3 regions of the Denitraticella aggregata genome follow, and region 3 is predicted to be linked to each of the others. Evidence: predicted binding sites of a transcription regulator. Region 3 holds the regulator's gene; each other region holds the start of a gene.

Region 1 (10,312 bases), on a different contig from region 3:
CCGGCTACCAGTGGAAGTGGGGTTACGATTATCTGCAGGGCGAAGGCGAGGGCATCCGCTTCGTGTCCAATCTCGCGACGCCGCTGGCCCAGATCCAGGGGCGTGAGGACAAAGGCGACCACTATCTGCTCGAGGTGGACAATCCGCTGGTCGTGCCGGTCGGCACCAAGGTCCGCATGCTGATCACCGCCAACGACGTGATCCATTCGTGGTGGGTGCCGGCCTTCGGCGTCAAGCAGGATGCCATTCCGGGCTTCATCCGCGACACCTGGTTCCGTGCCGACAAGGAAGGCATCTACCGCGGCGTCTGCGCCGAACTGTGCGGCAAGGACCATGCGTTCATGCCGATCGAAGTGCATGTGGTGTCGCCGACCCATTACAGCGCCTGGGCCGAAGGGATCAAGGTCGCCAGCCTCGCGAAGACCGTGGCCGACGACCGTGAATGGTCGCGCGACGACCTCATCGCGCGTGGCGCCGAAGTCTATGCAGCCAACTGCGCGGCCTGTCACCAGCCGGCGGGTACCGGCATCCCGCCAGCCTTCCCGGCGCTGGACGGCTCGGCACTGGTTCAGGGACCGCATGACGACTTGCTCGCTGTCGTGCTCAAGGGCAGGGAGGGGACTGCGATGGCCCCGTTCGGCGCTCAGCTGTCCGACGCGGACATCGCGGCGGTGACCACCTACCTGCGCAACGGCTGGGGCAACGCGATCGGCGACGCGGTCATGCCGGACGAGGTCGCGGGCGCGCGAGGCGGTTGATCGCCTCCCCTGCACGACGAGAATGATGCTGCGGGCAGCGGGCGTTCAGCCCATGCCCGCAAGCCTTGAAACAATGCAATCACCATCCGGAAGGGCGCGCCCGACCGGTCAGCGAAGGAGGCAGCATGGCGGCGGTAACCCCTGATCAGTTGCATGATCATCATCACGGCCCGACCGGGTTGATGCGTTGGATCACCACCACCAACCACAAGGACATCGGCACGATGTACCTGATCTTCAGTTTCATCATGTTCCTCTCCGGAGGTGTGATGGCGCTGACGATCCGGGCCGAACTGTTCCAGCCCGGCCTGCAGGTGGTCGAACCCGAGTTGTTCAACCAGCTCACCACGCTGCACGGGCTGGTCATGGTGTTCGGCGCGATCATGCCGGCCTTCGTCGGCTTCGCGAACTGGCAGATCCCGCTGATGATCGGCGCGAGCGACATGGCCTTCGCGCGGATGAACAACTGGAGCTTCTGGCTGCTGCCGCCCGCGGCGATCCTGCTGATCGGCTCCTTCTTCGTGCCGGGCGGCGCGACCGCCGCCGGCTGGACGCTGTACCCGCCGCTGTCGATCCAGATGGGCATGGGCATGGACATGGCGATCTTCGCGGTCCATATCATGGGCATCAGTTCGATCATGGGCGCGATCAACATCGTGGTGACCGTGCTCAACATGCGCGCGCCCGGCATGACGATGATGAAGATGCCGCTGTTCTGCTGGACCTGGCTGATCACTGCCTACCTGCTGATCGCGGTGATGCCGGTGCTGGCCGGTGCGGTCACGATGCTGCTGACCGATCGCCACTTCGGCACCAGCTTCTTCAACGCCGCCGGCGGCGGCGATCCGGTGCTCTACCAGCACATCTTCTGGTTCTTCGGGCATCCCGAGGTCTATATCATGATCCTGCCGGCTTTCGGCATCGTGAGCCAGATCATCCCGACCTTCGCTCGCAAGCCGCTGTTCGGCTACGCGTCCATGGTGTATGCGACCTCGTCGATCGCGATCCTGTCCTTCGTGGTATGGGCGCACCACATGTTCACCACCGGCATGCCCACCGCCGGTCAGCTGTTCTTCATGTACGCGACGCTGCTGATCGCGGTACCGACCGGCGTGAAGGTGTTCAACTGGATCGCGACGATGTGGCGTGGCTCGATGACATTCGAGACGCCGATGCTGTGGGCGACCGGCTTCATCTTCGTGTTCACGATGGGTGGCTTCACCGGCCTGATCTGCGCGATCGCGCCGATCGACATCCAGATCCACGACACCTACTACGTGGTGGCGCATTTCCACTATGTGCTGGTCGCCGGCAGCCTGTTCGCGCTGTTTGCCGGTGCCTACTACTGGTTGCCGAAATGGACCGGCCGCATGCCGGACGAAACGGTCGGCAAGATCCACTTCTGGTCGTCGCTGATCTTCTTCAACATCACCTTCTTCCCGATGCACTTCCTCGGCCTGGCCGGCATGCCGCGTCGGGTGCCGGACTACGCGTTGCAGTTCGCGGACTTCAACATGATCGCGTCGATCGGCGCATTCGGCTTCGGGCTGTCGCAGCTGATCTTCCTGTGGGTGGTCATCAAGGCCGCGCGCGGTTCCGGCGAGAAGGCCGCGGCCCGTTCCTGGGAAGCCGCCGAAGGACTGGAGTGGACGGTGCCGTCGCCGGCGCCGCACCACACCTTCGAAGAAGCGCCGGTGCTCAGGTGAGCCGCGTGAGTACGCACCTCGCGACGCCGCAGATGAAGCACGATGCCGGGCAGGGCGGCGCGGGCGGGCCGTCGGCCGGGCGCACACCCGGGCCGGACCCGCGCCGGGCCAAGAACGTCCGCACCGGCCTGCTGCTCGCGGCGGTCGCGTTCGGGTTCTTCATGCTGGTGGTGATCAAGCACAAGATGTTGGGCGCATGAGCGCGGAGAGCGGGCTATGAGCGGCGAGCGTACGAACAGGCTTGAACGGGAGAATCGCAGGGTGTTGCAGCGCCTGGCGCTCGGCGCGGTCGCGATGTTCGGCTTCGGCTTTCTGCTGGTGCCGTTCTACGAGAAGATCTGCGAGGTGACCGGCATCAACAACATCCTGCAGCCGAGCCAGGTCGTCAACACCCAGGTCGACCTGTCACGCACGATCACGGTGCAGTTCGATGCCAACATCCACCACGATCTGCCGTGGACCTTCCGTCCGCTGCAGACCGCGGTGCGCGTGCATCCGGGGGAACTGACCACGATCGCGTACGAGGTCACGAACACGCGTGCGGAGCCGATCACCGGACAGGCCGTGCCGAGTTACGGCCCACAGGTCGCGGGGCGGCACTTCATGAAGATGGACTGCTTCTGTTTCACGCAGCAGACGCTGGCGCCGGGCGAGCGCCGCACGATGCCGGTCGCTTTCGTGCTCGATCCGGCGCTGCCGGCGGATGTGACGACGATCACGCTGTCCTACACGTTCTTCGAGATCGCCGGTCGCCGCGCGTCGGTGGTGGCCGCGCCCGCCAACGAATCCTGATGGCCGGGGACAGGAAGGCCATGGACACGGACGCGTCGGTGCAAACGGTGAGGCGTGCCGGGTTCTGGGCTACGATTCGCGCGGTGCTGTGGGGCTTCCTGGGCATCCGCAAACGCAGCGGCTACATCAGCGACGCGACCTCGCTCGACCCGCGTGCAATCGTCGTCGCAGGCGTACTGGGGGGTGTCCTGTTCGTTCTGGCGATCGTCGCACTGGTGCGCTTCGTCATCTCGGTATCACAATAAGGGGGTCAATCAATGAGTCACGCGCTGGACAAATACTTCGTACCCGAGCCTTCGACCTACCCGATCTTCGGCTCCATCGCGTTGCTGCTTTTCGGCACCGGTGCGGTGATGTGGCTCAATGGTGTGGGTCCGGGGCCGCTGGTGTTCTTCCTGGGCGTCGCGCTGTTGATCTACATGATGTTCGGCTGGTTCGGTCAGGTGGTGAAGGAGTCCGAAAGCGGCCAGTACGGCAAGCAGGTCGACCGATCCTTCCGCTGGTCCATGGGCTGGTTCATCTTTTCGGAAGTGATGTTCTTCGCCGCCTTCTTCGGTGCGCTGTTCTATGCGCGCGTGTTCAGCGTGCCCTGGCTCGCGACCGGCGAGAACTTCGAACTGCTGTGGCCGCAATTCACTGATTCGACCTGGCCGACTGCGGGGCCGCTGGTCTACGAAGCGTTCACGCCGATGGGCGCCTGGGGCATCCCGGCCTTCAACACCCTGCTGCTGCTGACCTCCGGCGCGACGCTGACCTGGGCGCATCACGCGCTGCTGAAGAACGATCGCGCGACGCTGAAGAAGGGCTTGCTGCTGACCATCCTGCTCGGCGTGGTCTTCCTGAGCTTCCAGGCCTACGAATACGTCCATGCCTATTCCGACCTGAATTTGCGCCTGGATTCAGGGATCTACGGCTCGACCTTCTACCTCCTCACCGGGTTCCACGGCTTGCACGTCACGATCGGCGCGATCATGCTGACCGTGATGTACGTGCGCATCCACAAGGGCCATTTTCGGCCGGACAATCACTTCGCGTTCGAGGCGACGGCCTGGTACTGGCACTTCGTCGATGTCGTGTGGCTGATCCTGTTCGTGGTCGTGTATTGGCTGTGAGCGGCTTATAACTTGCCGGTGATCATTCCGGTCGCGAAACCCAGCATGAGGATCAGGAACAGGCCGATCGACAGCCCCACCCGTAGCGCCAGTGCGTGCAGCGTGCGGGTGCCGGTGCCCTTGTCGCGGATCAGGAACAGCAGCGCCGAGCCGAGGCTCGCCAGAATCAGGAAGATGAACAGAATCACGATGATGCGCATGGCGCGTCTCCTGGTCTTTTGCAGGGGTTGGAGCTTGGTGTGGGTACGAGCTTTCTTGGTGTCCATTGTCGCGCGAAAGTGCCCGGAATGCGCGGGGCTGACGCGTGTCCAGCCGTGTTTTCGGCAAGGTGGTGCCGCGGCGGTCGTAGCGGCATGACTGTGACGCGACTGCACCCGGTCCCGGTGCTGGCCGGCCTGATCGTGATCGTGGGCACGACGCTGCTGGGCAACTGGCAGATGCAACGGGCCGCCGAAAAGCAGGATATTCAGGCGCGGATCGACGCGGGGCTCAGGGCCGAGCCGGTGCCGGTGGACACCCTCGGGGTGCCGGCCGAATGGCAGAACGTGTCCTTGACCGGCAACTGGCGCGCGGAAGGCACGATCTACCTCGACAACCGGGTGTATGACGGCCGGGCCGGCTATCATGTGCTGACCCCCCTGCAGCTCGCGAATGCGCAGGGGTGGGTGCTGGTCAATCGGGGCTGGGTCTTCGCCGGGCCGGATCGTGCGACGCTGCCACCGGTGCCGACCGCGCTCGGGCCGACCACCGTGATCGGACAGGTTCGCGAGCCGGAGTCCGCGCCGTTCACACTGGCGACCGAGGCGGGGCAGGGCGCGCTGTGGCAGTACATCGATGTCGCGCGCTACCGCGACTGGTCGGGTCTCGCCGTCAGGGACTGGATCGTGCAGCAGACCTCGTCGTCGGATGACGGCCTGGTGCGCGACTGGCCCCGCCCGGACGCCGGCATGGATCGCCATCGTGGCTATGCATTGCAGTGGTATTCGTTCGCCGGCATTGCGCTCGCACTGACCGGTTTCTATGTCTACAGGAGTGTCAGGTCCGATGCAGCGTAGCGCAAAGATCACCCTCACCGCGATCATCGTGGTGTGCACCCTGCCGGTGATCGCATCTTATCTCGCGTTCTATGTCTGGAAACCCCAGGACAGCGTGAATTACGGCGAGTTGATGTCGCCCAGGCCGCTGCCCGACGCGACGCTGTCGGTGCCGGCGGGTCTGCCAGCGGTCGATCGCGGATCGATGAGCGGCCACTGGACCCTGGTCTATGCGGGACCGGCCGCCTGCGGCGACGCGTGCCAGCAGGCCCTGTATGCGACGCGTCAGACCCGTCTTGCGCAGGGCAAGGAGATGGATCGCGTGTCGCGGTTGTGGCTGGTCACCGACGGCGGCACGCCTGCGCCCGCGTTGCTCGATGCCCATGCCGAGCTGCGCGTCGCGCATGCCGACGCCGGCTGGCTCGCGCTGCTTCCGGGCGCCGAACAGGGGGTGTTCGTCTATCTGGTCGATCCGCTCGGTAACGTGATGATGCGGTTCCCCGAGCAGGCGGACATCAAGCTCGTGATCAAGGATTTGCAGCGCCTGCTCAAATATTCCGGACTGGGTTGAGTCATGAACACATATCGTCGCCTCGTCGTGCTGGCCTTGATACTGACCACCCTGGTGGTCGTGTTCGGCGCCTATGTGCGCCTCGCCGATGCCGGTCTGGGTTGCCCGGACTGGCCGGGTTGCTACGGAAAACTGACGCCTGCGCATGCGGTGCAGTACATTCGCGAGGCCCATGGCGCAGACCCGCATGGTCCGGTCAGCATGCCCAAGGCCTGGAAGGAGATGATCCACCGCTATCTGGCCTCCACGCTGGGCCTGCTGATCATCGCGATCGCGGTGCTCGCGTGGCGTCGTCGGGCCGAGCAGGGCAGCGCACCGATGGTCGCGACCGCGCTGGTGGGCGTGGTGGTCTTCCAGGGGCTGCTCGGCATGTGGACGGTGACGCTGCTGCTCAAGCCCGCCATCGTCACCGCGCACCTGCTCGGCGGCATGACCGTGCTGGGCATGCTCGCGGTGCTGGCGCTGCGCGCGTACCGCGTGCACCGGGTCGAGGTCGCCCCGCTGGTGCAGGTTCTGTCCTGGCTGGCCTTCATACTACTGGTCGCGCAGATCACGCTGGGTGGTTGGGTCAGCACCAATTATGCGGCGCTCGCATGTACCGATTTCCCGACCTGCCATGGCAGCTGGTGGCCGGACGTCGACTACGCGAACGCGTTTCACGTGGTGCGCGAGCTCGGCATGACGCCCGAAGGCGAGCTGCTGTCGCTCGAGGCCCTGACCGCGATCCACTGGATGCACCGCATCGGCGCGGTGTTGGCCGGTTCGGCGCTGTTCGGTCTCGCGTGGCTGCTGTCGCGCCGCCAGGCCACGCAGCGCATCGGCCTGGCCCTGCTGGCGGCGGTGGTGCTGCAGGTGCTGATCGGGGTCGCGAACGTGGTGTTCAGCCTGCCGCTGTGGCTGGCGGTGGCCCACAATGCCGGCGCCGCGCTGCTGCTGCTGGTGATGGTGTGTATTACATATCGGCTGAACGGGGCGCCGCGCCCGGTCACGGCCGTCAGGAGAGACGATGAGCGCGCAGAACACAAGAACTCTTACGCTTGATCGCGCAGCCGCCGGCCGGCGGCTGCGCGCGTTCTATGTGCTGACCAAGCCCAGGGTCAATACGCTGATCGTGTTCTGCGCGATCATCGGTATGTTCCTGGCCGTGTCGGGGGGCTTGCCCGACCCGGCGGTGGTGCTGGCGGCCACGGTCGGCATCGCGTTCGTGGCCGGCGCGGCGGCCGCGATGAACTGCCTGATCGAAAGCAGCATCGATGCTCACATGGCCCGCACCCGCGGCCGGCCGCTGCCGCGCGGCGAGCTCAAGCCGGTCGAGACACTGGGCTTCGCGGCCGCGCTCGGCGGCACCGGCCTCGTGATCCTGCATCAACTGGTCAACCCGCTGACGATGTGGCTGACGCTGGCCACCTTCGTCGGCTATGCGATCGTCTACACCGTGCTGCTGAAGCCGCGCACGCCGCAGAACATCGTGATCGGCGGTGCGTCCGGTGCGATGCCGCCGGTGCTCGGCTGGGCGGCGGTCACCGGCGAGGTCAGCGCGGATGCGCTGCTGCTGTTCCTGATCATCTTCGCCTGGACGCCGCCGCACTTCTGGGCGCTGGCGCTGTATCGCACCGAGGACTATGCGCGCGCCGGCCTGCCGATGCTGCCGGTCACGCATGGGTCCGAGTACACCCGGCTGTCGGTGCTGCTCTACACCTGCATCCTGTTCGCGGTCACGCTGCTGCCGTTCGCGACCCGCATGAGCGGCTGGCTCTATCTGGCGGCGGCGGTCGCGCTCGGTGCGACCTTCCTGCACCATGCGTGGCGTCTGTATGTCGATTACAGCGATGCGCTGGCACGCAAGACCTTCCGCTTCTCTATCCTGTATTTGTTCTTGCTCTTCGCCGCCCTCTTGACCGATCATTACCTCAGGTTCTGACTCTCACAAGATGGTTTAATGCGATTTCCCTCTCTCGCGGCCGCGTTCGTAATCCTGCTCGCGGTCGCAGCCTGTTCCGACCCCGCCGCCCCGACCTTCCGGAGCACCGACATCACCGGCGCCGATTACGGTCGCTCGCTCGCGCTCACCGATCATCACGGCGAGCCGCGCACCCTGGCCGACTTCAAGGGCAAGGTGGTCACGCTGTTCTTCGGCTTCACGCAGTGTCCGGACGTGTGCCCGACCAGCATGATGACTATGAGCGAGGTCATGGCCGCGCTCGGACCGGACGCCGACCGCCTGCAGGTGCTGTTCGTCACCGTCGACCCGGAACGCGACACGCTGGAACTGCTCGCCAGTTACGTGCCGGCCTTCGATTCGCGCTTTCTGGGCCTGGTCGGTACGCCCGAGCAGATCGCCGAGGTCGCGAAGGAATTCCGCATCTTCTACCGCAAGAGCGGTGATACCAGCGGCATGAACTACACGATAGACCACTCCGCCGGCACCTACGTCTTCGACCCGCAGGGGCGGTTGCGCCTGTACGTGAGGCATGGGGAGTCGGCCGACACCATCGCGGCGGACGTGAAGCAGTTGCTCGCGGGCAAGTAGCAAAAAGCAAAGGCCATCCGGAGATGGCCTCGGGTGTTACACGCGCGGCTGCGGCGATCAGGCGGCCAGCAGACCCCGCATCTTCTGCATCGCCTTGGCCTCGATCTGGCGGATCCGTTCGGCCGACACGCCGTATTCGGCCGCGAGTTCGTGCAGCGTCGCGCTGTCGCCTTCGGTCAGCCAGCGGCGGCTGACGATCGCGCGGCTGCGCTCGTCGAGGCTCGCCAGCGCGTCATGCAGGCCTTGCTCCTGAAGGCGGGCGTTCTCGGCCTGTTCCAGTACCACCGACGGTTCGGCGTTCGGGTCGGGCAGGTACGCGATCGGCGCGAAGCGCTCGTCCTCGTCGTCGTTGCCGCCTTCCAGCGGCATGTCGCGACCGGTCAGGCGGGTCTCCATCTCGACCACTTCCTCGGTCTTGACACCGAGTTGCTCGGCAACCGCCTGCACCTCGTCATGCTTCAGCGTGCCGGTGGTGGTCTTCATGCTGCGCAGGTTGAAGAACAGCTTGCGCTGCGCCTTGGTCGTAGCGATCTTGACCAGCCGCCAGTTGCGGATGATGTACTCGTGGATCTCCGCCTTGATCCAGTGGATCGCGAACGACACCAGCCGCACGCCGCGCGTCGGGTCGAAGCGCTTGACCGCCTTCATCAGACCGATGTTGCCTTCCTGGATCAGGTCCGCATGCGGCAGGCCGTAGCCCAGATAACCGCGTGCGATCGCGACCACCAGGCGCAGATGCGACATCACCAGTTGCCGCGCGGCACCCACGTCGCCGTCCTGCTGCAGACGGGTGGCCAGCGTTTGTTCTTCCCGCTCGGTCAGCAGCGGAATGCGGTTGACCGTCTGGATGTACTGGTCGATGCTGCCGACCGCGCTCGGCGTCGGCAGCGACAGGGCTTGATTCATATGCTTGATCCCTCCTTGCGCGCTATTTTAGCACTCTGCGCATGAGAGTGCTAAATCCGCAGCAGGTTCCCCCGAGGCCGGTCAAGCCGGTGCACGCTCGGGTGCCAAGCGCTCCCGGCTTTCACGGCGACCGTGTTGCATGCACGCAACAGGAGCCGGTCAATTGTGCCGTTTTTCCTCTGCCGCACTTGCATGGGCTGGCGCGCATTCGGACAATGGCTTCAACTTCTCAATCGAGAGGTAAGTCGGACCGGCGCCAGTCGGTTTCAACTTCAACTAGAGGAGAAACACATGCAAAAGAAACTGATTGCTCTGGCGATCGCCGGCATGGTCGCCGCACCAGTCGCGATGGCCCAGTCCAACGTCACCGTCTACGGTGTCGTCGATGCCGCAGTCGCCGCGGGTTCGCAGGGTAGCGAAGACTTCACCGGTGTCGTCAGTGGCATTCTGGCCGGTAGCCGTATCGGCTTCCGTGGCACCGAAGACCTCGGCAACGGCCTCAAGGCGGTGTTCGTGCTCGAGTACGGTCTGAACATCGATGAGAACCAGGGTATCGGGACGGGCGGCCTCAGGGCTCGTCAGCAGCTGGTCGGCCTGTCCGGTGATTGGGGTACCGTTGCGCTGGGTCGTCAGTACGCCCCGGGTTACTGGGCCGGTGTTGACTTCAACGCCGTCAACAGCGCGAACCTCTTCGATCCGCATCCCACACTGGCCGGTGCCGCTGGCCTGTCGATCCTCGCCGCCTCGCCGGCTCGCTGGGACAGCGCCGTGACCTATACGGGTTCGTTCTCGGGCCTGACCGTCCGTGGTATCTGGTCGGCACGTGGTGTCGAGCAGACGACGTTCGACGATGCGACACCCCCGAACAAACTACTCGATCCGAGCGATGACGACGCCTACGGC
Region 2 (10,312 bases), on a different contig from region 3:
CTCCTCGGACGCGAAGGCGCGATCGAGTTCTTCCAGGCGCTGGGACAATTGCTCGAGTTTGTCGCGGATGCTTTGTTTCATGAAGACCGGAGGTGTGTGAGCCGACGCTGGCGATCAGGCCGGCCGGATGCCGCTAGTCGCGCGGATCGAGTTTGAAGAGTTTCTTGACCAGCTGGCTCGCATGGACCTGCTGCTCACCCTCGGACTGGTTCAGAAAACGGGTCGGACCGTGCAGCAGCTTGTTGGTCAGCCCCTGACTGAGCGCCTCGAGCACCTCGCGCGGATCCTCCCCCCGGGCGAGCAGGCGACAGGCGCGCTCCAGCTCGGCCGCGCGCACCGTCTCGGCATGCTGACGCAGCGCGCGGATGGTCGGCACCGCGTCGCGCGCCTGCACCCAGTGCAGGAAACCGTCGACGCGGCTGTCGATGATCTGCTCCGCCTCGACCACCGCCTGCTGCCGCGATTCGATGCCGGCATCGACGACCTGCGCGAGATCGTCCACGGTGTACAGGAACACGTCGTCCAGCTCGCCGACCTCGGGTTCGATGTCGCGCGGCACGGCCAGGTCGACCATGAAGATCGGCCGGTGCCGGCGCACCTTGATCGCGCGCTCGACCATGCCAAGGCCGACGATGGGCAGCGGCGCCGCAGTACAGGACACCACGATGTCGAACCTGGGCAGCATCTCGCCGATCACGTCGAGCCGCATCACCTCCGCATCGAAACGACCAGCCACCAGCTGCGCGCGCGCCTCGGTCCGGTTCGCCACCGCCATTTCCCTCGGCTTGGCCCCGGCGAAATGCGCCGCGCACAGTTCGATCATCTCGCCGGCGCCGATCAGCAGCACGCGCTGATCCGAGATGCGCTCGAAGATGCGCTCGGACAGATGCACCGCGGCAGCCGCCATCGACACGATGTTGGCGCCGATGGCGGTGGTCGAGCGCACCTCCTTGGCCACCGCGAAGGTGTTCTGGAAAAGCTTGTGCAGCAGCACGCCCATCGTGCCGGCTTCTTCCGCGTGTCGCACCGCCTCCTTGACCTGCCCGAGGATCTGGGGCTCGCCCAGCACCATCGAATCCAGCCCGCTCGCGACCCGGAACACGTGGCGCACCGCATCGCGCTGCGGATAGGCATACAGATAGGGCGACACTTCACTCAGCGGCAGGCCCTGGAACCGGGCCAGCCAGTCGGCCGCGTCCTGGGGTTGCTCGCCGGCAAAATACAGTTCGGTGCGGTTGCAGGTGGACAGAATCGCCGCCTCGCGCACACTGCGGCCGCGCGTCAGATCATGCAGCGCGTCGTCCAGCCGCTCGGGCTGGAACGCCAACCGCTCGCGGATCGTGAGCGGCGCCGTATGATGATTCAGGCCGAGGGCGTAGAGTTGCATGAAGCGAGGATTCCGGGCGGCATCGCGGGATTATATCACCCGACCGAACCAGAAAAGACTAAGCAAAATCAAGGAGTTTGAACCGCGGGATTGACACGCGCGAGCAAAAACGGGCCGGCGGTGGCCGACCCGTTTCGCAGAACTGGTGGCCAGGGGCAGAATCGAACTGCCGACACGCGGATTTTCAGTCCGCTGCTCTACCGACTGAGCTACCTGGCCAAAGAAGCGGCATTATAGCGGATCGACGACCGCCGTCAAATCAATCAGACACCGAATCGATCTGTCCCGTAGACGGCCTCGGCGGGCCCGGTGCGCTGAGGCTGCGTCGATGACGTGTCGCTCAGACGCGGCGGCGGCAGGGGCATCGCGATCTGCCCCCTCGGGAACACCACCTGCGCGAGTGTGCCCTGACCCGACGCATTTGCGTTCAGGCTGACCGTCGCGCTGTGCAGATCCGCGATCTCCCGGACGATCGGCAGACCCAGCCCGGATCCACTCTCGCCACTGCCGAGCACGCGGTAGAAGCGCTCGAACACCAGGTCGCGATCGCTTTCCGGAATGCCCACGCCGCTATCCTCGACCTCGAAGATCACCGCGCCCGCGACACGCGCACGCGCAGTCACGCTGCCGCCGCGGGGCGTGTATTTGATCGCGTTGTCGATCAGGTTCTTGATCATCTCGCGCAGCAGCACGGTGTTGCCGTCGATCAGCAGCAGCTGGCCGCTGTACTCGACGCCGAAATCGATGTCCTTCGCGAGCGCACTAGGGAAGAGCTCCTGCGCAACCTCGCGAATGACCGCTTCCAGATCGACCTGCTCGACCGCATAGATCTTCTCCGTGGTCGCCTCTGCGCGCGCCAGCGACAGTAGTTGGTTGATCAGATGCGAAGCCCGATCGGTGCTCTCGGCAATCTGCTTCAGCGACTGACGCAGTTGCTCCGGATCGGCCTCCTGCAGCGCCAGTTCAGTCTGCATCTTCAGGCCGGTCAGCGGCGTGCGCATCTGGTGCGCCGCGTCCGCGATGAATCGCTGCTGCGACTGCAGGTTCTCCTCCAGACGAGCCATCATGTCGTTGAAGGACACGATCAGCGGTCTAACCTCCTCAGGGACGCTGGCCGGCGTGATCGGCGACAGGTCGGTCGGGCGTCGCCGCCGGATCCGGCTCTGCAGCCGATTCAGCGGCGCGATACCGCGGGTCAGACCGACCCACACCAGCACCACCGCAAGCGGGATGATCGCGAACTGCGGCAGCAACACGCCGGTCACCACCCGCGAAGCCAGATTGCTGCGCTTGTTGCGGGTTTCGGCGACCTGCACCAGCACCAGTTCCACGTCACTTCCCGACGAGGCCTGCAGGAACTGGTAGGCCACGCGGACCTGCTCGCCCTGCACGAAATCGTCGCGCAGCATGATCTGCTCCGGGATCAGGTTGCGCGGCGGCGCCACCCATGCGATCTCCTTGTCTCCGGTGACCACGACATCGTCCGACAGCGCGACCTGGTAGTAGACGACATCGTCCTGGTCCGACCGGAACAGGGCCCGCGGCGGGGCCGGAAAGTCGACCGCCACGACGCCGTCGTAGAGCGCCACCAGGCGCCCGAGCGCGCGCACGTTGTCGGCGAGCGCCAGATCATAAGGCTCGTTCGCGATCTGGTCCGCAACGTTGTGCGTGATGATGATGGAGATCGGCCACAGGAACAACAGCGGCGCCAGCATCCAGTCCAGGATCTCGCCAAACAGCGAGTTCGGCTGGGAGGGACCCTTGGCGCCCCCCCCCCGGTCAGGCTTTCGACGCCTGCGCAACATCCGGGCTTTCCAGGCAGTAGCCGAGACCGCGCACGGTCACGATTCTGACCCCGCTGTCTTCGAGCTTCTTGCGAAGGCGGTGTACATAGACTTCGATCGCATTGCTCGACACCTCGTCGCCCCAGCCACACAGGTGGTCGACCAGCTGATCCTTGCTCACCAGACGTCCGACCCGCAGCACGAAGACTTCCAGCAGACCGATCTCGCGCGCGGACAGTTCGAGCATGTCACCATTGATGCGCGCCACCCGGTCCGCCTGGTCGTAGCTCAGACGGCCGACCTCGATGCAGCGCGGCTGGCCGGTGCCGCGGCGCGTCAGTGCGCGAACACGCGCCTCGAGTTCTGGCAGCGCAAACGGCTTGGTCAGGTAGTCGTCGGCGCCGGCGTCGAGTCCGCGAACCCGCTCCTCCACACCGTCCTGGGCGGTCAGAATCAACACCGGCATGGCCGATTTACGACAGCGCAGTCTCTTCAGCACCTCGATGCCCGGCAGCCTGGGCAGACCCAGATCGAGAATCAGCAGATCATAGGGCTGTGACGCGAGGGCGGCATCCGCGTCGGCGCCCGAAGCGACATGATCGACCGCATACCCGGCGCGCCTGAGCGCCCTGCCCAGCCCATCTGCAATGACCGGGTCATCTTCAGCAAGCAGAATGCGCATGAGTCTTGGGGTGTAAGTTGACTGTAAGCAGGCAGGAATAAATTACTCCCGCTGTTCTCCTTCTGCTCGGTCGATCGGAAACGCTATGCCTTGTGGGCACGCGCTCCGGGGAATCCCCACCCAGTCGTGGAGGTTTCCTGTCGCCTTTTGTCGATACAGGGACGCATTATCACACGCTTCGACGTTGCGTGTGACAGTTCGCTCGTCCGCTGACGCGACCCGTGCTATTGCCCTCACCGATCGCGCCCGCCCCGCCCCGGATCTACACGCTTGCGTAAACGCAATCGACCCCGCCGAAGCGGGGCCGATACGCGGACCTTGCGGTCCGGAAACGTCAGGCCGGCATCACATGCCCATGCCCATGCCACCCATTCCGCCCATGCCGCTCATGTCCGGCATGCCGCCAGCGGGCTTGTCCTCCGGCAACTCACCGATCATGCAGTCGGTGGTCAGCATCAGCGCGGCGACCGAAGCGGCATGTTGCAGCGCGGTCCTGGTCACCTTGGTCGGATCCAGCACGCCCATCTCGACCATGTCACCGTACTCTCCGGTCGCGGCGTTGTAGCCGAAGTTGCCGGAACCCTCACCGACCCTGTTCGCGACCACTGACGGCTCGTCACCGGCGTTGGCGACGATCTCGCGCAGCGGCTGCTCCAGCGCACGCAGCACGATGGTGATACCTGCGTCCTGGTCATGGTTGTCGCCCTTGACTTGGCCCAAGTTGGCACGCGCGCGCAGCAGTGCGACGCCGCCCCCCGGGACGATGCCCTCTTCGACCGCGGCACGGGTCGCGTGCAGCGCATCTTCGACGCGGGCCTTCTTCTCCTTCATCTCGACTTCGGTCGCGGCACCGACCTTGATCACAGCGACACCACCGGCCAGCTTGGCCACGCGCTCCTGCAGCTTCTCGCGATCGTAGTCGGAGGTCGCCTCTTCGATCTGAGCACGGATCTGCTTCACGCGCGCCTCGATACGACTCTCGTCACCGGCGCCATCGATGATGATGGTGTTTTCCTTGCCGATCTCGATGCGGGCTGCCTGGCCGAGCTCTTCAAGACCGGCCTTCTCCAGAGTCAGACCGACTTCCTCGGCGATGACCTGACCACCGGTCAGCACCGCGATGTCTTCCAGCATCGCCTTGCGACGATCGCCGAAACCCGGGGCCTTGACTGCGCAGGTCTTCAGGATGCCACGGATGTTATTCACCACCAGCGTCGCCAGCGCTTCACCCTCGACGTCTTCGGCGACGATCAGCAGCGGACGGCTGGACTTGGCGACCTGTTCGAGCACCGGTAGCAGATCACGGATGTTGGAGATCTTCTTGTCGAACAGCAGCACGTACGGGTTCTCGAGGATCGCGACCTGCTTGTCCGGGTTGTTGATGAAGTACGGGCTGAGGTAGCCACGGTCGAACTGCATGCCCTCGACCACGTCGAGTTCGTTCTGCAGCGACTTGCCATCCTCGACGGTGATCACGCCTTCCTTGCCGACCTTCTCCATCGCGTCGGCGATGATCTGACCGATGTTGCTGTCGGAGTTCGCGGAGATGGAGCCGACCTGCGCGATTTCCTTGCTGGTCGAGCACGGCTTCGACAGCTTCCTCAACTCTTCGGTTACGGCAATGACCGCCTTGTCGATGCCGCGCTTGAGGTCCATCGGGTTCATGCCGGCGGCCACGAACTTCATGCCTTCGCGCACGATGGACTGGGCCAGCACGGTCGCGGTGGTCGTGCCGTCACCGGCGATATCGGAGGTCTTGGACGCGACTTCCTTGAGCATTTGAGCGCCCATGTTCTCGAACTTGTCCTTCAGTTCGATTTCCTTGGCGACGGACACGCCGTCCTTGGTCACGGTCGGGGCTCCGAAGGAGCGCTCGAGCACGACGTTGCGACCCTTGGGACCGAGCGTGACCTTGACCGCATTGGCCAGGACATTGACACCCGCGACCATGCGGTCACGGGCGGAATCACCAAACTTGACTTCTTTAGCTGCCATTCTTGCCTACTCCTTGAATTCGTTGATCTATGAAGAAAGAGGCGCTCAGCCTTCGACGACACCCATGATGTCTTCTTCGCGCATGACGAGCAGTTCCTCGCCCTCGACCTTCACGGACTGACCGGCATACTTGCCGAACAGCACCTTGTCACCGGCCTTGACGGCCATCGGACGGACCTTGCCGTCGTCGAGGATCTTGCCATTGCCGACGGCGACCACTTCACCCTGGTCCGGCTTCTCGCCCGCCGAGTCGGGAATCACGATACCGCTGGCGGTCTTGCGTTCGGCTTCGAGACGCTTGACGATCACACGATCATGCAAGGGACGAATATTCATCGACTTCACTCCTTTGTTTCGAACTCAGTATTCGCGGGCCATCGCCCGCATCGATTGTTTCTACTAAGAGCCGGCCTCAAGTCCGACAGCTTCCTGAGGACACGACTGTTAGCACTCACTGCCAACGAGTGCTAATAATAGGGACGACCCTGTCCGTTTTCAAGGGCAGAACGAAAGGATTTTTTTCAGTGGAGGCTGAAACGGGGCGACGCGGGGGCCGATCGTCGCCGAAAACCGGCCATCAGCCTGGCGCGTCCCGCGGTCGGCGGCTGCAGCATGAAACAGGCGCACCGCTGCAGCCGCCGACGAATCCCGCAGCATGCCGGAAACCTCCGGGGAAGGGCGCGGCCCGTTCTTCCTCCGGGACGGCCGCCGGCCGCGTGACGATCGATCCCCGCGTCAGCTCTCGAAATGATAGGCGGTGACCCGCTCGACTTCGGCGGACGAGCCCAGGATGACCGGCACGCGTTGATGCAGCCGGGTCGGCATCAGGTCCAGAATGCGCTGGCGTCCGGTGGTCGCCGCGCCACCGGCCTGTTCGACGATCATCGCCATCGGGTTGGCTTCATACATCAGGCGCAGTTTGCCGCCCACGTTCGCGCACTTGGCGTCCAGCGGGTACATGAAGATGCCGCCGCGCGCGAGGATCCGATGCACGTCCGCGACCATCGACGCCACCCAGCGGGTATTGAAGTCCTTGCCGCGCGGCCCGGCGGTCCCTGCCTGCAGCTCACTGACATAGCGCTGCACCGGCGCTTCCCAGTGGCGCATGTTGGAACCGTTGATTGCGTATTCCTGGGTCTCCACCGGCACGGTCATGAACGGGTGCGTATAGACGAAGCTGCCCATCTCGCGGTCCAGCGTAAAGCCATGCACGCCGTGGCCCAGCGTCAGCACCAGCATCGTGGAGGGGCCATACAGCGCATAGCCCGCTGCGACCTGGTCGCGTCCGGGCTGCAGGAAGGAAGCTTCGGTCGGATCCGAATCGCTGGCCGGATTCTTCAACACCGAAAAGATGGTGCCGATCGAGATGTTCACATCGATGTTCGACGATCCGTCGAGCGGATCGAACAGCAACAGATAACCGCCCTTGGGATAGTCGAACGGAATCTGATGCACCTCCTCGATCTCCTCCGAGGCCATCGCCGCGAGGTGGCCACCCCACTCGTTGGCTTGCAGCAGGATCTCGTTCGCGATCACATCGAGCTTCTTCTGCGCTTCGCCCTGGATGTTGTCGGTGCCCGCCTCGCCCAGCAGATCCGCCAGGGCACCCTTGGATACATTCACGCTGATCGCCTTGACCGCGCGCGCGACGACTTCGATGAGCAGACGCAGATCCGGGTTGATCCGCGCTGCACGCTGCTGTTCGATCAGATACTGGGGAAGGGTGACGCGTCTCATCAATGGGCTCCTGTGTGCCCGCCTGCGCCGGGCCATGTTCGAATGGACGCAATTATCCCCGTTGTCGCAAGACCATGCATCCCGGATCGCGGACGCAGCCAAACGAATCAGCCGTTCGCGACCGCCCTCGAGGCGCGCGGGCGATCAGCAGGCGCAGGCCGCGCCGGAGGCCGCGGCCGGATTCGCGACCTTGCCGGTGGCGAAGTCGAAGTTCACCTGACCCAGGTAGTGGGCAAGCGCGGCATCCATGCCAACGGCGTGATTCTCGAACCAGGCGGGCAACTCCTCGACCAACCGACGTCCGAGAAACATGTCGCCGGCCTCGACCCGTTTGCGCACATCGCGGATCACCGCGAGGACGCGATCGTGCTCCGCCCGGTGGCAGCCCGGAAAGTTGACCGCTTCCATCCAGCGGTTCTCCTGCTCGAAATGGGCCACGGTATGCTCGATGAAGCGGTCGTAGGCTGCGAGAAAGCTCGTCGCGTCCGCTGCAGCCAGCGCCTGATAGCACTCGACGAATTCACGATGTGTCGCATCCATCGGCTCCAGACCCAGTTCCAGCGAATCGTTCCATTCCAGTGATGACATCGAACTCACTCCAGTTCAGTGCGATCCTGTCCGGCGCGCATCGCCGCCCTGACGGCCGACGTCGACACTCGGGTCGGATCCACGCTTACACTCATTTGACGATCTTCAGGTGACTGCCGCGTGGCGGAGCCGGTGGTTCGTCGCCACCATCGGATCGGTCTGCGTCGGACACATCGTCGGTGGCATGCTGTGGTTCGATGTCCGGTGAGTCCTCGTGCCCGTCCGCCTTCCTTCGCGGGGAACCGGGATCGGCCTCGAAGGCCATGCCCTGGCCATTCTCGCGGGCATAGACCGCGAGCACGTTGCTCATCGGCACCAGCAGCGAATGAGACACGCCTCCGAAGCGCGCCTGAAAGGTGATCGTGTCGTTTCCCATAAGCAGGTTGTTCGTCGCATCGGGCCCCAAATTGAGCACGATCTGGCCCTCACGCGCGTAACCGGGCGGAACCAAGACGCGCTCGTCGACGATCACCGCCAGATGCGGGGTAAAACCCTGATCCACACACCATTCATAGATGGCGCGGACCAGGTAGGGTTTGGTCGAAACTGTGGTCATCGGTGGTCAACTCGGCCTTGAATCCCTCCGCTGGACAGACAGTCGCCCGCCCGCTTCACGGATGAGTGATTTCGGTTCAGCGACGCATCACCTTCTCCGACGGCGTCAGTGCGTCGATGAAACCCTGACGACTGAAGATGCGCTCACCGTATTTCATGATCGCGGTCGCCGTCTTGGGCAATTCGATGCCGTAATGCTCGAGCCGCCACAGCAACGGAGCGATCGCGACATCCAGCATCGAGAACTCGTCACCCAGCATGAACTTCTGCCGCGTGAAGACCGGGGCGAATTGCACGAGCTGATCCCGCACGTGGGCGCGATTCTTGTCCGCCGTCTTGCCGCCCTTCTCCAACGCGTCGATATGGGCGAACAATTCCTGCTCGAACGTATGCAGCAGCTGCCGCGCACGGGCGCGCATGATCGGATCCGGCGGCATCAACTGCGGATGCGGAAAGCGCTCGTCTATGTACTCGTTGATGATGTTCGACTCGTACAGCACCAGATCACGATCCACCAGGACCGGCACCCGGTTGTACGGATTGATCACTGCAATGTCTTCGGGCTTGTTGTAGAGATCGACGTCGATCACCTCGAAGTCCATTCCCTTCTCATAAAGAACGATCCGGCAACGGTGACTGAAAGGATCGGTCGTCCCGGAATAAAGGGTCATCATGGTCTGCTAACTCCGGATTCCTAAAGCAAAAGCGCACCACACGAGAATCGCGTGGTGCGTAGGGCGCGGCAGGCACATCGGCTCGGGGCCGACGCACCGCTCTGCGCTTAATGGATGTCTTTCCAGTAATTCTTCTTCAGTGCGTAGCCCAGAATGGAGAACCCGACGAGGAAGATCAATACGAAATATCCGATGAACTTGCGCTTTTCCGCACCCGGCTCACCCATCCACACCAGGAAGGACACAAGGTCGGCGACCGCCTCGTCGTACTCCTGGGCCGACATAGCGCCCGGTTTGACCAGCTCGAGCGCTACACTGGTGGTGCCGTCGCCGTTCTCCGTGAAGTTCGCGACCTGGTCGCCCTGGAGCTGCCAGAAAACGTGCGGCATCCCGACGTTCGGGAAGACCAGGTTGTTCCAGCCGGTCGGCCGCGCCGGATCACGGTAGAACTGCCGCAGGTAAGTGTAAAGCCAGTCCGCGCCGCTGCCGTCGCCCGAGTTGCGCTGCCGCGCGACCAGGGTCAGGTCGGGCGGTGCCGCGCCGAACCACCCTGCGGAATCGCCCGGCCTCATCGCGATCTTCATCAGGTCGCCGATGCGCTCGCCGGTGAACATCAGATTGTTCCGGATCTCGTCATCGGTGAGGCCGAACTCATTGAACTGCTTGTAACGCACGAAGCTCGCGCTGTGGCAGTTAAGGCAGTAATTGACGAACAGTTTGGCGCCATGCTGCAGCGCGGCCGGATCGGTACTGACCGGCGCACGGTCCAGGTTGAGCGAGGCAGCGGCTCCGAACGCCAATGCCGGTGCGAACAGCAGCGCCGCTGCGAACCGCTTGAAGGTCTTGATCATACGCATACTCATTTGGAGGTCACCCTTTCCGGTTCGGGTTTGCACTTGTCGATCTTGCT
Region 3 (10,312 bases):
AGAACGGGGCGGAGTTCGCCAAGGACCTGTCCGCAGTTCGCTACAAGATCGTCGACGATAGCTACGTGCCACCGGACACGAGTCGATTCGCCAGCCTGCGCAAGCATGCCTTCTTCACCGAATTCGACGACATCGAACTGTGGGAAGTGCTACGGATCTCGTCGTGGCGCAAGGTGGAGGCGAGAACGCTGATCTTTCTCGAGAATCATGCCGACCAGCGTTTCGGTGTGCTTCTCGACGGCGAGGTCGAGATCTCGGTCGAGGGCAGGCGGGTCTGCACGCTGGGTGACGGCGAACTTTTTGGCGAACTTGCCTGGCTGGATGCGGACGATCATCGCCACATGGGCACAGTCGTGTCCACGACGGCGACGACTTATCTCGAGGTCAGCCCGTCGGCGCTGGCGCTCGCGACCGAGGAGGTGCAGGCGCTGTTTCGGGAGCGGGTCGCGACCACGGTCGCGAAACGACTCGGCGCGGTATCCCGCCAGCTCGCGCGTGCCGGCGCGGCCGCGATCGAAGCGGACCATGCCCAGACCGATGGCATCGACCTGCGCCTTATGGATGACTGAGGAGCGGTCGCTCAGACGCTCAGGTCGATCTGGCGGACCGTGCCGACGCGGCCATCCTGCCCGACATAGACGCCGCTGCTGCGCATCACCCCCAGTGCTTGGTTGGCCGGGTTGCGCAGGTCGAACGGGGTGGCCACCCGGCCGAGATACAGGGCCCCGACGCCGGCTTCGCTCAAGGTCTGAAGCACGCCCTGTCCGTCGGCCGATGGTCGCCACAACCTGAGCTGCGTGTAGGCCGGATCGGCCTCGTCGATCCAGCCGTTGCCGTCCGAGTCGAGTGCCGACAGCTCGGCGAATCCATTGCCTGTGGTCGGACCGAACAGTTCGCGTCCGTCGTCGTTGCGGTCGAACGCCAGAAAACCGCGACCGCCGCCGAGCAGCGGAATCCGGTCGAGCTCACCGTCGGCATCGAGATCGAAGGCGAAGCGGGTGTCCTGGAGGCTGGCTGCCGGTCCGCCGAAATCGAGAACCAGCGGATCCTTCAGGCGTGCTTCGCCGGCCCGGAAGCTCACATTGACCGACTCCATGTAGCTGCGCGCCATCATGAAACCGACGTCGAAGCGGATCTCGCGGCCGTCGTCGGTGCGAACGACGCCACTCGCCTGGAAGGTCGTCTGCTCGAACTCGATGCGGGTCGCGCTCAATTCGTACTCGATACTGAACCCGGGGCCGCGACGGGTATCGCGTGCCGCCGCCGGCTGGCCATCAGCGGGAAGGGTAGGGTCGGCCCGATCGTCCAGCCGCAGCAGGCGCACGGGCCGACCGGTGAGCATCGCGATCATCGTCGCCATCAACCTCAGGTGCGGATCCGTGTCGAGCGGATCGACCTCGTCCGTCACGGTGCCGGTAGCGCTCTCCGCCAAGGCTTCGGGCGAGATCGTGACCCGGGCGGATGGAGAGGCCTGCGGACCGTCAGACCTGTTTCCGCCAGGACGCTCGCCGAACCACATCTCCAGCCGCTCCGAGACCTCGGTCCGACTGAAACTGAGGTGGGACGACTGCATCTGGATTTCGGACGAAGCGATGATCATGACCGGGGCTCTGCGGCGGGAAGCGCGCTCGCGACGCGAGCGCATGCTGGGGAGAGCGGCCAGTCACCGCTCGGACGGACTGCCAGTCTTCTCGCGTGATAACGGCAGCGTTCGCCCGGACTTTAGCGGCTTTGCGATGGATCGCCGAAGCTCACAGCGACCACTCCATCCAGCCCCGCAGACGACCGGTGTCCATCGCACCGGCCCTGTCGCGCGACTTCGCGCCCGTGCTTCAGGATCGCCCGCCAGCCGCCTAGTCCGCATCACAATGCGGACAGACGGCGTGAAGCATATCGGTCATGATGTGGCGCCGAGCTCCCGCGCGCGGTGGCGTGCCGACTCGAGTTCGCTGGCGGAAGGTTTCGGGATGTCCAGCCAGTTTCCCAGGTGAGCGCGTGCGATGCCGGTCAGGGCGCTGATCCAGTCATGACGCTCGTTCAGACACGGAATATAGTGAAAGGTCTCGCCGCCCGCGCCGAGAAAGGCCGCCTTGCACTCTAGTGCGATTTCCTCGAGCGTCTCGAGGCAATCCGACACGAAGCCCGGGCAGATCAGATCGACCCGCTTCAGACCCTGACGCGCCAAGGCTTCCAGCGTGGGCTCGGTGTAGGGCTTGAGCCATTCCGCCTTGCCGAAGCGGGACTGGAAGGTGAGCTGCCAACGCTCTGCCGGCAGTTGCAGCTTCTCCGCGACCAGACGCGCCGTCTTGTAGCACTCGCAATGATAGGGGTCGCCGAGATCCAGGGATCGTCGCGGCACGCCGTGAAAACTCATCACCAGTTTGTCGCCCTCGCCATTCTCCTTCCAGTGGTCGCGCACGCTCTGAGCCAGCGCAGCGATATAACCGGCATCGTCGTGGAAATTGCGCACGAAGCGGATCTCGGGCAAGTTGCGCCAATGAAGCATGCAGTCGGCAACCTCGTCCATCACGCTCGCGGTGGTGCTGGCTGCGAACTGCGGATAGAGCGGCACGACTAGGATGCGGGTGCAGCCCTCGCGCTTCATCTTCTCGAGGGTGTCGGGGATGGATGGTGCGCCATAGCGCATCGCCCACTCTACGCGTAGGTCGGGCAGGCCGTCCTTGTGCAGATAGCCGGCGACCAGCTTGGCCTGCTTCTCGGTGTGCACCTTCAGCGGCGATCCGTCATCGGTCCAGATGCTGGCGTACTTTTCGGCCGACTTGCGTGGCCGGGTATTCAGGATGATGCCGTTCAGGATCGGCCACCACACCAGACGCGGAATTTCCACCACCCTCGGATCGGACAGGAATTGCTTCAGATAGGGGCGCAGCGCTGACGCGGTCGGTGCCGCGGGGGTGCCGAGGTTGGCCAGCAGGATCCCGGTTCGGGGTGCTGTGCCATGCGTGTATTGGGGTTCGGGCCGGAATCGGGCCATGGGCATCCTTTTGCGAGAGAGGTTTGCAGCGCTTCGGTCAGTCCTTGCTGGACAGCGCGTTGGAAAGCAAGCGGGCGGTGATGTCCACGATCGGGATGACCTGGTCGTAAGCCATTCGGGTCGGGCCGATGACGCCGACCGAGCCCACGACCTTGCCGTTGACCTCGTAGCCGGCGGTGATGACGCTGCATCCGTCCAGTTCGGCCAGACCGGATTCGCCACCGATGTAGATCTGGACACCCTGGGCCCGATTCGACAGTTCGAGCAATTGCATCAGACCGGTCTTGCGTTCGAACAGCTTGAACAGTTCCCGGATACGGGTCATGTTCGACGACAGGTCCTCGACGTCGAGCAGGTTGGTCTCGCCGGACAGCACGTACTGGTCGTCGCGCGCCTGGAGCGCGTCGTTGCTGGCCTCGACCGCTGCGGTCATCAGCTCGGTGATGTCACTGCGCAGCTGCTGCAGTTCCGACTGCAGGCGGGTGTGCATTTCGTCCAGCGCATAGCCGGCGAAATGCGCGGTCAGGTAGTTCGCGGCTTCGGTCAGCTCGGACGGCGAATACTTGCGACGCGCCATCAGGATGCGGTTCTGGACATCGCCGGTGGTCGTGACGATGATCAGAAGGATGCGCGTATCGGACAGGCTGATGAACTCGATCTGGCGGATGCGCACACTGTCATGGCGAGGCGTGACCACGATACCGGCGAAGTGGGTGAGATCCGACAGCAGATGCGAGGCGGTGCTGATCAGCCGCTGGGGTTGATCCGGCTGCAACTGGCCGCGCAGGGTCCGGATTCGCGATCGTTCGAGCGGCTGGACCGTCAGCAGAGAGTCGATGAAGAACCGGTAGCCCTGCGCGGTCGGCATTCGGCCCGCCGACGTATGCGGGCTTGCGATGTAGCCCATTTCCTCGAGGTCGCTCATCACGTTGCGCACCGTGGCCGGCGAAAGCTCCAGACCGGAATGACGGGACAGTGCGCGCGAGCCGACAGGCTGACCTTCGGCGATATATCGCTCGATGAGCGTCTTGAGCAGAATCTGTGATCGTGCGTCGAGGGGCGTCATTTCATCACGGATTCTATAGGAGCCGGGCCGATTCACAAACGCGGGCAATCAGGGTGCGAGAAGCGCTTCGTCGATGACGAGCGATCATTATGGTTTAATCGGGTCCATGGGTCATAAATTCCAGATTATCGCGCTGGTCGGTAAGTTCCAGAGCCCGGATGTCGCCGAGGCGGTGCTTCGCATCGCCGATTTTCTGCGCGGTCGCGCTCACACGGTATGGATCGAACAGGGTACCTCGAGTTCCATCGGTATGGCCGGCGGTTTTCGGGTGGCAACCTATGACGAGATCGGGGAGGGCGCGGACCTCGCAATCGTGCTGGGCGGCGACGGCACGATGCTCAATACCGCCAGGCGACTCGCCGAACATGGCGTGCCGCTGGTGGGCGTCAATCAGGGGCGGGTCGGATTCCTGACCGATGTCGCGCGCGACGACGCGATCGACGGTGTGTCCGCGATGCTCGATGGCGCTTACGTCGAGGAGTGTCGCGTCATGCTCGCTGCCGAAGTGCTGCGTGGCGGCAACAGGGTGTTCCAGACGCTCGCGCTCAACGACGTCGTCGTCAACAAGGGCGACATCGGACGCATGATCGAATTCGGTCTGCGTATCGACGACGAGTTCGTCTACACGCAACGTTCCGACGGCATGATCGTGTCCACGCCGACCGGCTCCACCGCCTACGCATTGTCCTCGAACGGGCCGATTCTTCACCCCAAGGTCGGTGGAATCGCGATCGTGCCGCTGTGTCCGCATGCACTGACCGCGCGGCCGATCACGCTGCCCGACACCTGCTGCATAGACATCGACCTGCTCCCGCCACATGATGCACGGGTGCACTTCGACGGCCAGACCCGTTTCGATGCGCGCGCTGGCGACCGTGTCCGTATCACCCGGGCACCGCATTACGTGCGCCTGCTCCACCCCGACAGTTACAGCTATTTCGCGATGCTGCGCGAAAAGCTGCACTGGAGCGCGGTGCCCCGCCTGCCCTGAGTCACGCCGCAGCTTCGCACTTCTTTCCGACCAGACCCATCCCATGCTCAGACGTCTGACCATTCGAGATTTCGTGATCGTCGACCGGCTGGAACTCGAGTTTCGGCCTGGCTTCGGCGCGCTTACGGGCGAGACCGGCGCCGGCAAGTCGATCATGCTGGATGCGCTCGGTCTGGCGCTCGGTGGGCGCGCCGACTTCGCCAGTGTGCGCAGCGGACGGGGCAAGGCCGATATCGCGGCCGAGTTTGATCTCGCCGCGGGCAGCCCTCTGGTGGGGGTGTTGTCTGCTCAGGACATTCCGCTCGAGGAAGGCTTGGTGCTGCTGCGCCGCGTGGTCGAGGCGGGCGGGCGCTCGCGTGCTTGGATCAACGGTGTGCCAGTCAGTCTCGGACAATTGCGTGAGGCCGGCGAACGCTTGGCCGACATTCATGGCCAGCATGCCCATCATGCCCTGTTGCGCACAGAGGCTCAGCGCGCGCTGCTCGACACGCATGCCGGCGCGCAGCGCCTTGCGGCGCAGGTCGCCGATCACTATCGCGACTGGCAACGACTGGTCCAGTTGCGGCGCGAGGCGGACCGTGATTCGGCCGCCTCAGAGCGCGAGCGCGACCTGCTCGAATGGCAGCTCAAGGAACTCGACGAACTGGCGTTCGACAACGACGAATGGTCGGCAATCAACGCCGAGCAGAGTCGGCTCGCGCATGCGGCAAGCCTGATCGACGGCGCCGAGGCGGCGCTGGCGATGCTGGGCGAAGGCGATTTCGCCGTGATATCGCAGCTCCGTCAGGTGTCGGGCAGGGTCGAGGAGATGGCCGAGATCGACCACACGATCGCCGATGCCGCGGAGTTGCTGGCCAGCGCCGCGATCCAGGCGAACGAAGCGCTGCATGCGCTGCGGCGCTATCGTGACCGACTCGACCTCGATCCGGCGCGACTGGCCGCTGTGGATAGACGCATCGGCGCCGTGACCGATGTGGCGCGCAAATATCGGGTGAACCCTCAGGAACTGGTCGATCTGCGTGAAACCTGCGAGCGAACCCTGGCGGAACTGGTCGAACGGGCCGATCCGGTGCGCCTTGCCGAGCAGGAAGCGCGGGCGCGGAAGGTCTATCTCGAATCGGCCGGAAGCTTGTCCGACATGCGTCGCCCGGCGGCGCTGGCCTTGTCGCGCGAGGTGTCCGACGCGATGCAGGCGCTCGCGATGTCGGGCGGACGCTTCGAGGTGGCGCTGGAACCGCTCGCCGAGGGCAGCGCGCACGGACTCGAGCAGGTCGAGTTCAGGGTTGCCGCGAATCCGAACCAGTCACCGCGGTCGCTGGCCCGGGTCGCGTCGGGCGGCGAACTGTCGCGTATCGGCCTCGCGATCCAGGTGATGACCAGTCGCGATTCGGCCACACCGACGCTCATCTTCGACGAGGTCGATGTCGGTATCGGCGGGGGGGTCGCCGAGATCGTCGGTAAGCTCCTGCACAAGCTCGGGCAGCACCGCCAGGTGCTGTGCGTGACACACCTTCCCCAGGTCGCCGCCTGTGCCGACTGGCAGTGGAACATTGCCAAGACCCGCGATGGCGACGAGGTGCTGAGCACCGTGACCACGCTCGATCGCGACGGAAGGGTCGAGGAGATCGCCCGCATGCTGGGGGGCGTCAATATCACCGATACCACGCGCAGGCATGCTGCGGAAATGCTGGGATTGACATCGGGATGGACCAGTATGCCCGGCCATTGAGCCGTCGTGGGTGACGTCCGCCCGGTCGGCGTGACGCGGGTCGAATCGGATGCAGCGCTATTTTCGGTTTGGGCAGTCCGCCTTCAGACATTCGGCGTAGAGATAGAGTGCGTGCTCTTTCACTTCGAAGCCGCGCTCCTGCGCGATGCGAATCTGGCGCTTCTCGATTTCCGCGTCGAAGAACTCCTCGACTGCGCCGCACTCGAGGCACACCAGGTGATCGTGATGTCCGCCTTCGTTGAGTTCGAATACCGCCTTGCCGGCTTCGAAATAGTGCCGTTCCAACAGCCCGGCCTGTTCGAACTGGGTCAGGACGCGATAGACGGTGGCCAATCCGATGTCCATTCCCTCGCCCATCAGTGTTCGATAGACATCCTCGGCGGTGAGATGGCGCTGATCGGAGTGTTGAAAGAGGTCCAGTATCTTGAGTCGGGGATAGGTAGCCTTGAGGCCGATATTTTTCAGATTTCTCGAATTGTCGGTCATTGTCGCCCCAGTCGGGTGGCTCTCAAGAAAACGTCGGCACTCGCCGGTTCGCCGGTTCTCCCGGAGGCGCACGGCGTGCTCTGCAAGACGCGACGCGCGCTTAGCTGCGCAGAGCGACGGGCGCCCCTCAAAGGGATCAGGCACAGGCCTGAGCCCGCGTATGATATATTTTTTGCTCTTTTCTGAGAATGATTCGCCGTAAGGCGCAACAAACAGTCGATCAAGACCCCCTAATGCGCTCAAAATCCCTCGTCGTTGCCTTGTCCGCCATCGCTGTGCTCGCAGGCTGCTCCTTCGACAAGCTTGCCGGCAGCGTCAATCCATACAGGATCGATATTCGCCAGGGCAATTACGTCGATCAGAACATGGTTTCCGGCCTCAAGAAGGGCATGACCCGGGATCAGGTGCGCTTCTTGCTCGGTACGCCGCTGGTCGTCGACGTCTTCCGCGAGGACCGTTGGGACTATGTGTACCTTTTCCAGCCGGGACGCGGTGAATCTCAACGGCGCATCCTCAGCGTGTTCTTCGTCGACGGTCTGCTCGACCATGTCACCGGCGATGTGCAAGCCGGAGTTGGGGGCGCCGACGCGCCCGATGCGCGCGTGGCCGAGCGCAGTCGCGTGATCGAGGTCTCGCCGCCGCAGGGCGAGCGTCGCTGAGTGCGACCCGGACCTCATCCGGACTCTTGATTGCAGCAATGGAGAATGCCTCAATGAAGCAGGTTCGCGTGGCGATAGCCGGTGCATCCGGACGCATGGGTCGGATGTTGATCGAAGCCGCGATCAATGACGAGGGCGTTGCGCTCGTCTCCGCCTTCGATCGCGCCGATAACCCCTTCGTCGGGCGGGATGCTGGCGAGATGACCGGGGCGCCCTGTGGCGTCATCATCGGTGACGACGCGCGCGTCGCGATCGCCGCCGCAGATTGCGTCATCGATTTCACCCGCCCGGAAGGTTCGCTCGCCCATGTCGCGGTGGCGCGCGAACTCGGCAAGTCGATCGTGATCGGCACGACCGGTTTTTCCGCGGACCAGAAGGCGGTGATTGCCGAAGCGGCCCAACAGGTTCCGGTGGTTTTCGCCCCGAACATGGCGGTCGGCGTGAATGCGGTGTTCAGGCTGCTCGAGGTTGCGGCGCGGATTCTCGACCAAGGCTATGACGTCGAGGTCATCGAGGCGCATCATCGCTTCAAGGTGGATGCACCGTCGGGCACCGCACTCAGGATGGGCGAAGTGGTCGCGCGGGAACTCGGTCGGAATCTCGAGGCATGCGCGATCTATGGACGCGAGGGTGTCACGGGCGAGCGCAAGGCCGAGACCATCGGTTTTTCGACGATTCGTGGCGGCGACGTGGTGGGTGACCATACCGTTTTGTTTGCAGGTATCGGTGAACGCATCGAGATCACGCACAAGTCCGGCAGCCGCATGCCCTATGCGATGGGCGCGATGCGCGCGGCACGCTTTCTGGATGGGCGTTCGGCGGGATTGTTCGACATGCAGGACGTACTCGGCCTGCGTTGAACGTCGAGATGACCCGGATCGCGTGCCCCGGCATCACGCCGGTGTCGCGCCGGGGGGCAAACCGTTCGATAATGCTCGGTAGTCCAAGTGTCCCGTTCGGTGGGCGCGTTTGCGCGGGGCTCCGGCGAAGGCTATAATCGGCCGAATTGGATAGCGGGATTGGCCGAATGGCTCGTCCCGTTTTTTCACGTATGGGGTCGGCCCCAGGCCAGACGGCCTCCTGGGCCGGATTGCCCTTCATTCGGTTGAACTCAGGAGTTTTTCGTGACTGCTGTCCAGTCCGCATTATTGGCGCTTGCCGATGGAACGGTATTCCATGGCAAGGGAATCGGCGCAGCCGGCAGCACCGTCGGTGAGGTCGTCTTCAACACCTCGATGTCAGGCTACCAGGAGATCCTGACCGATCCCAGCTACGCGCGCCAGATCGTGACGCTGACCTATCCGCACATCGGCAATACTGGCGTCAATCGCGAGGACGTCGAGGCCGGGCGCATCCATGCGGCCGGGCTGGTCATTCGCGACCTGCCGCTTCGTGCGTCGAATTTCCGCATGAACCAGACCCTGGACGCCTACCTGAAGGCGGAAAACGTCGTCGCGATCGCCGATATCGATACCCGCAAGCTGACCCGCATCCTGCGCGAGAAAGGCGCTCAGGCGGGGTGCATCGTCACCGCCAAGGCGGGCGAGGCGCTCGATGCGGCTGACGCAGTAGCCGCCGCGCGCGCCTTCCCGGGGCTGGCCGGCATGGATCTGGCCAGGGAAGTCAGCGCGACCGAGTCCTTCGACTGGTCGGAGGGGGAGTGGACGCTGGACGAAGGCTATTCCAGCCCGACCGGAAAGCGATTCCATGTCGTGGCCTACGACTTCGGGGTCAAGCGCAACATACTGCGCATGCTGGCCAGCCGCGGTTGCCGCCTGACCGTGGTGCCGGCGCGGACGCCGGCCGCCGAGGTTCTGGCGCTGTCGCCGGATGGAATCTTCCTGTCGAACGGCCCCGGCGATCCCGAGCCCTGCGACTATGCGATCACGGCCATCCGTGCTTTTTGCGAACGTGGCATTCCGACCTTCGGCATCTGTCTGGGTCACCAGCTGCTTGCGCTCGCGTCCGGAGCCCGCACGATGAAGATGAAGTTCGGTCACCACGGCGCGAATCATCCGGTCAAGGACCTCGATTCGGGCCAGGTAATGATCACCAGCCAGAACCACGGCTTTGCGGTGGACGCGGAAGCCCTGCCGGACAATCTGCGTGTGACGCATGTCTCCCTGTTCGACGGCAGCCTGCAGGGCCTGGCGCGTACCGATGTGCCGGCCTTCTCTTTTCAGGGCCACCCCGAAGCCAGCCCGGGGCCGCATGACGTCGCCTACCTGTTCGATCGCTTCGTGCGCATGCTCGAAGCGGGCAAATGACTCCTGCCGGCAGCCCCGGGCTGCCGCTTCATCCGGTATTTTCGAGGTTAGGCAATGCCTAAGCGCACAGACATACACAGCATTCTGATCATTGGCGCGGGTCCGATCATCATTGGTCA

Evidence for each region. The regulator HrcA, encoded in region 3, represses chaperone genes, less so after heat shock. The targets are predictions, from matches to a motif close to TNTTAGCACTCNNNGNCNNNGAGTGCTAANA.
Region 1: a site for HrcA is predicted at 9,435-9,465, ahead of rpoH (RNA polymerase sigma factor RpoH). Genes of this name have one in related genera too.
Region 2: a site for HrcA is predicted at 6,291-6,321, ahead of groES (co-chaperone GroES). Genes of this name have one in related genera too.

The regions. Positions count from the first base shown of each region.
Region 1 is NZ_JBLLNL010000003.1:179,633-189,944, reverse strand. Features, by position in the region: gene coxB (cytochrome c oxidase subunit II) at 1-758, shown strand, start outside; gene ctaD (cytochrome c oxidase subunit I) at 884-2,464, shown strand; gene ACKVEX_RS05850 (cytochrome oxidase small assembly protein) at 2,470-2,664, shown strand; gene ACKVEX_RS05845 (cytochrome c oxidase assembly protein) at 2,681-3,256, shown strand; gene ACKVEX_RS05840 (DUF2970 domain-containing protein) at 3,256-3,501, shown strand; gene ACKVEX_RS05835 (cytochrome c oxidase subunit 3) at 3,514-4,368, shown strand; gene ACKVEX_RS05830 (twin transmembrane helix small protein) at 4,374-4,568, opposite strand; gene ACKVEX_RS05825 (SURF1 family protein) at 4,722-5,423, shown strand; gene ACKVEX_RS05820 (SCO family protein) at 5,413-5,973, shown strand; gene ACKVEX_RS05815 (COX15/CtaA family protein) at 5,977-7,014, shown strand; gene cyoE (heme o synthase) at 6,980-7,894, shown strand; gene ACKVEX_RS05805 (SCO family protein) at 7,913-8,503, shown strand; gene rpoH (RNA polymerase sigma factor RpoH) at 8,561-9,409, opposite strand; gene ACKVEX_RS05795 (porin) at 9,701-10,312, shown strand, end outside.
Region 2 is NZ_JBLLNL010000001.1:522,702-533,013, reverse strand. Features, by position in the region: gene prfA (peptide chain release factor 1) at 1-81, opposite strand, end outside; gene hemA (glutamyl-tRNA reductase) at 134-1,387, opposite strand; tRNA gene ACKVEX_RS02555 (tRNA-Phe) at 1,531-1,606, opposite strand; gene ACKVEX_RS02550 (sensor histidine kinase) at 1,651-3,192, opposite strand; gene ACKVEX_RS02545 (response regulator) at 3,167-3,853, opposite strand; gene groL (chaperonin GroEL) at 4,199-5,848, opposite strand; gene groES (co-chaperone GroES) at 5,894-6,184, opposite strand; gene ACKVEX_RS02530 (class 1 fructose-bisphosphatase) at 6,584-7,585, opposite strand; gene ACKVEX_RS02525 (hemerythrin domain-containing protein) at 7,730-8,173, opposite strand; gene ACKVEX_RS02520 (ClpXP protease specificity-enhancing factor) at 8,265-8,729, opposite strand; gene ACKVEX_RS02515 (glutathione S-transferase N-terminal domain-containing protein) at 8,806-9,402, opposite strand; gene ACKVEX_RS02510 (cytochrome c1) at 9,510-10,265, opposite strand; gene ACKVEX_RS02505 (cytochrome b) at 10,262-10,312, opposite strand, start outside.
Region 3 is NZ_JBLLNL010000002.1:49,949-60,260, forward strand. Features, by position in the region: gene ACKVEX_RS03605 (protein kinase domain-containing protein) at 1-569, shown strand, start outside; gene ACKVEX_RS03610 (hypothetical protein) at 581-1,600, opposite strand; gene hemH (ferrochelatase) at 1,898-2,995, opposite strand; gene hrcA (heat-inducible transcriptional repressor HrcA) at 3,033-4,061, opposite strand; gene ACKVEX_RS03625 (NAD kinase) at 4,168-5,052, shown strand; gene recN (DNA repair protein RecN) at 5,096-6,781, shown strand; gene fur (ferric iron uptake transcriptional regulator) at 6,839-7,267, opposite strand; gene ACKVEX_RS03640 (outer membrane protein assembly factor BamE) at 7,501-7,926, shown strand; gene dapB (4-hydroxy-tetrahydrodipicolinate reductase) at 7,980-8,786, shown strand; gene carA (glutamine-hydrolyzing carbamoyl-phosphate synthase small subunit) at 9,051-10,193, shown strand; gene carB (carbamoyl-phosphate synthase large subunit) at 10,248-10,312, shown strand, end outside.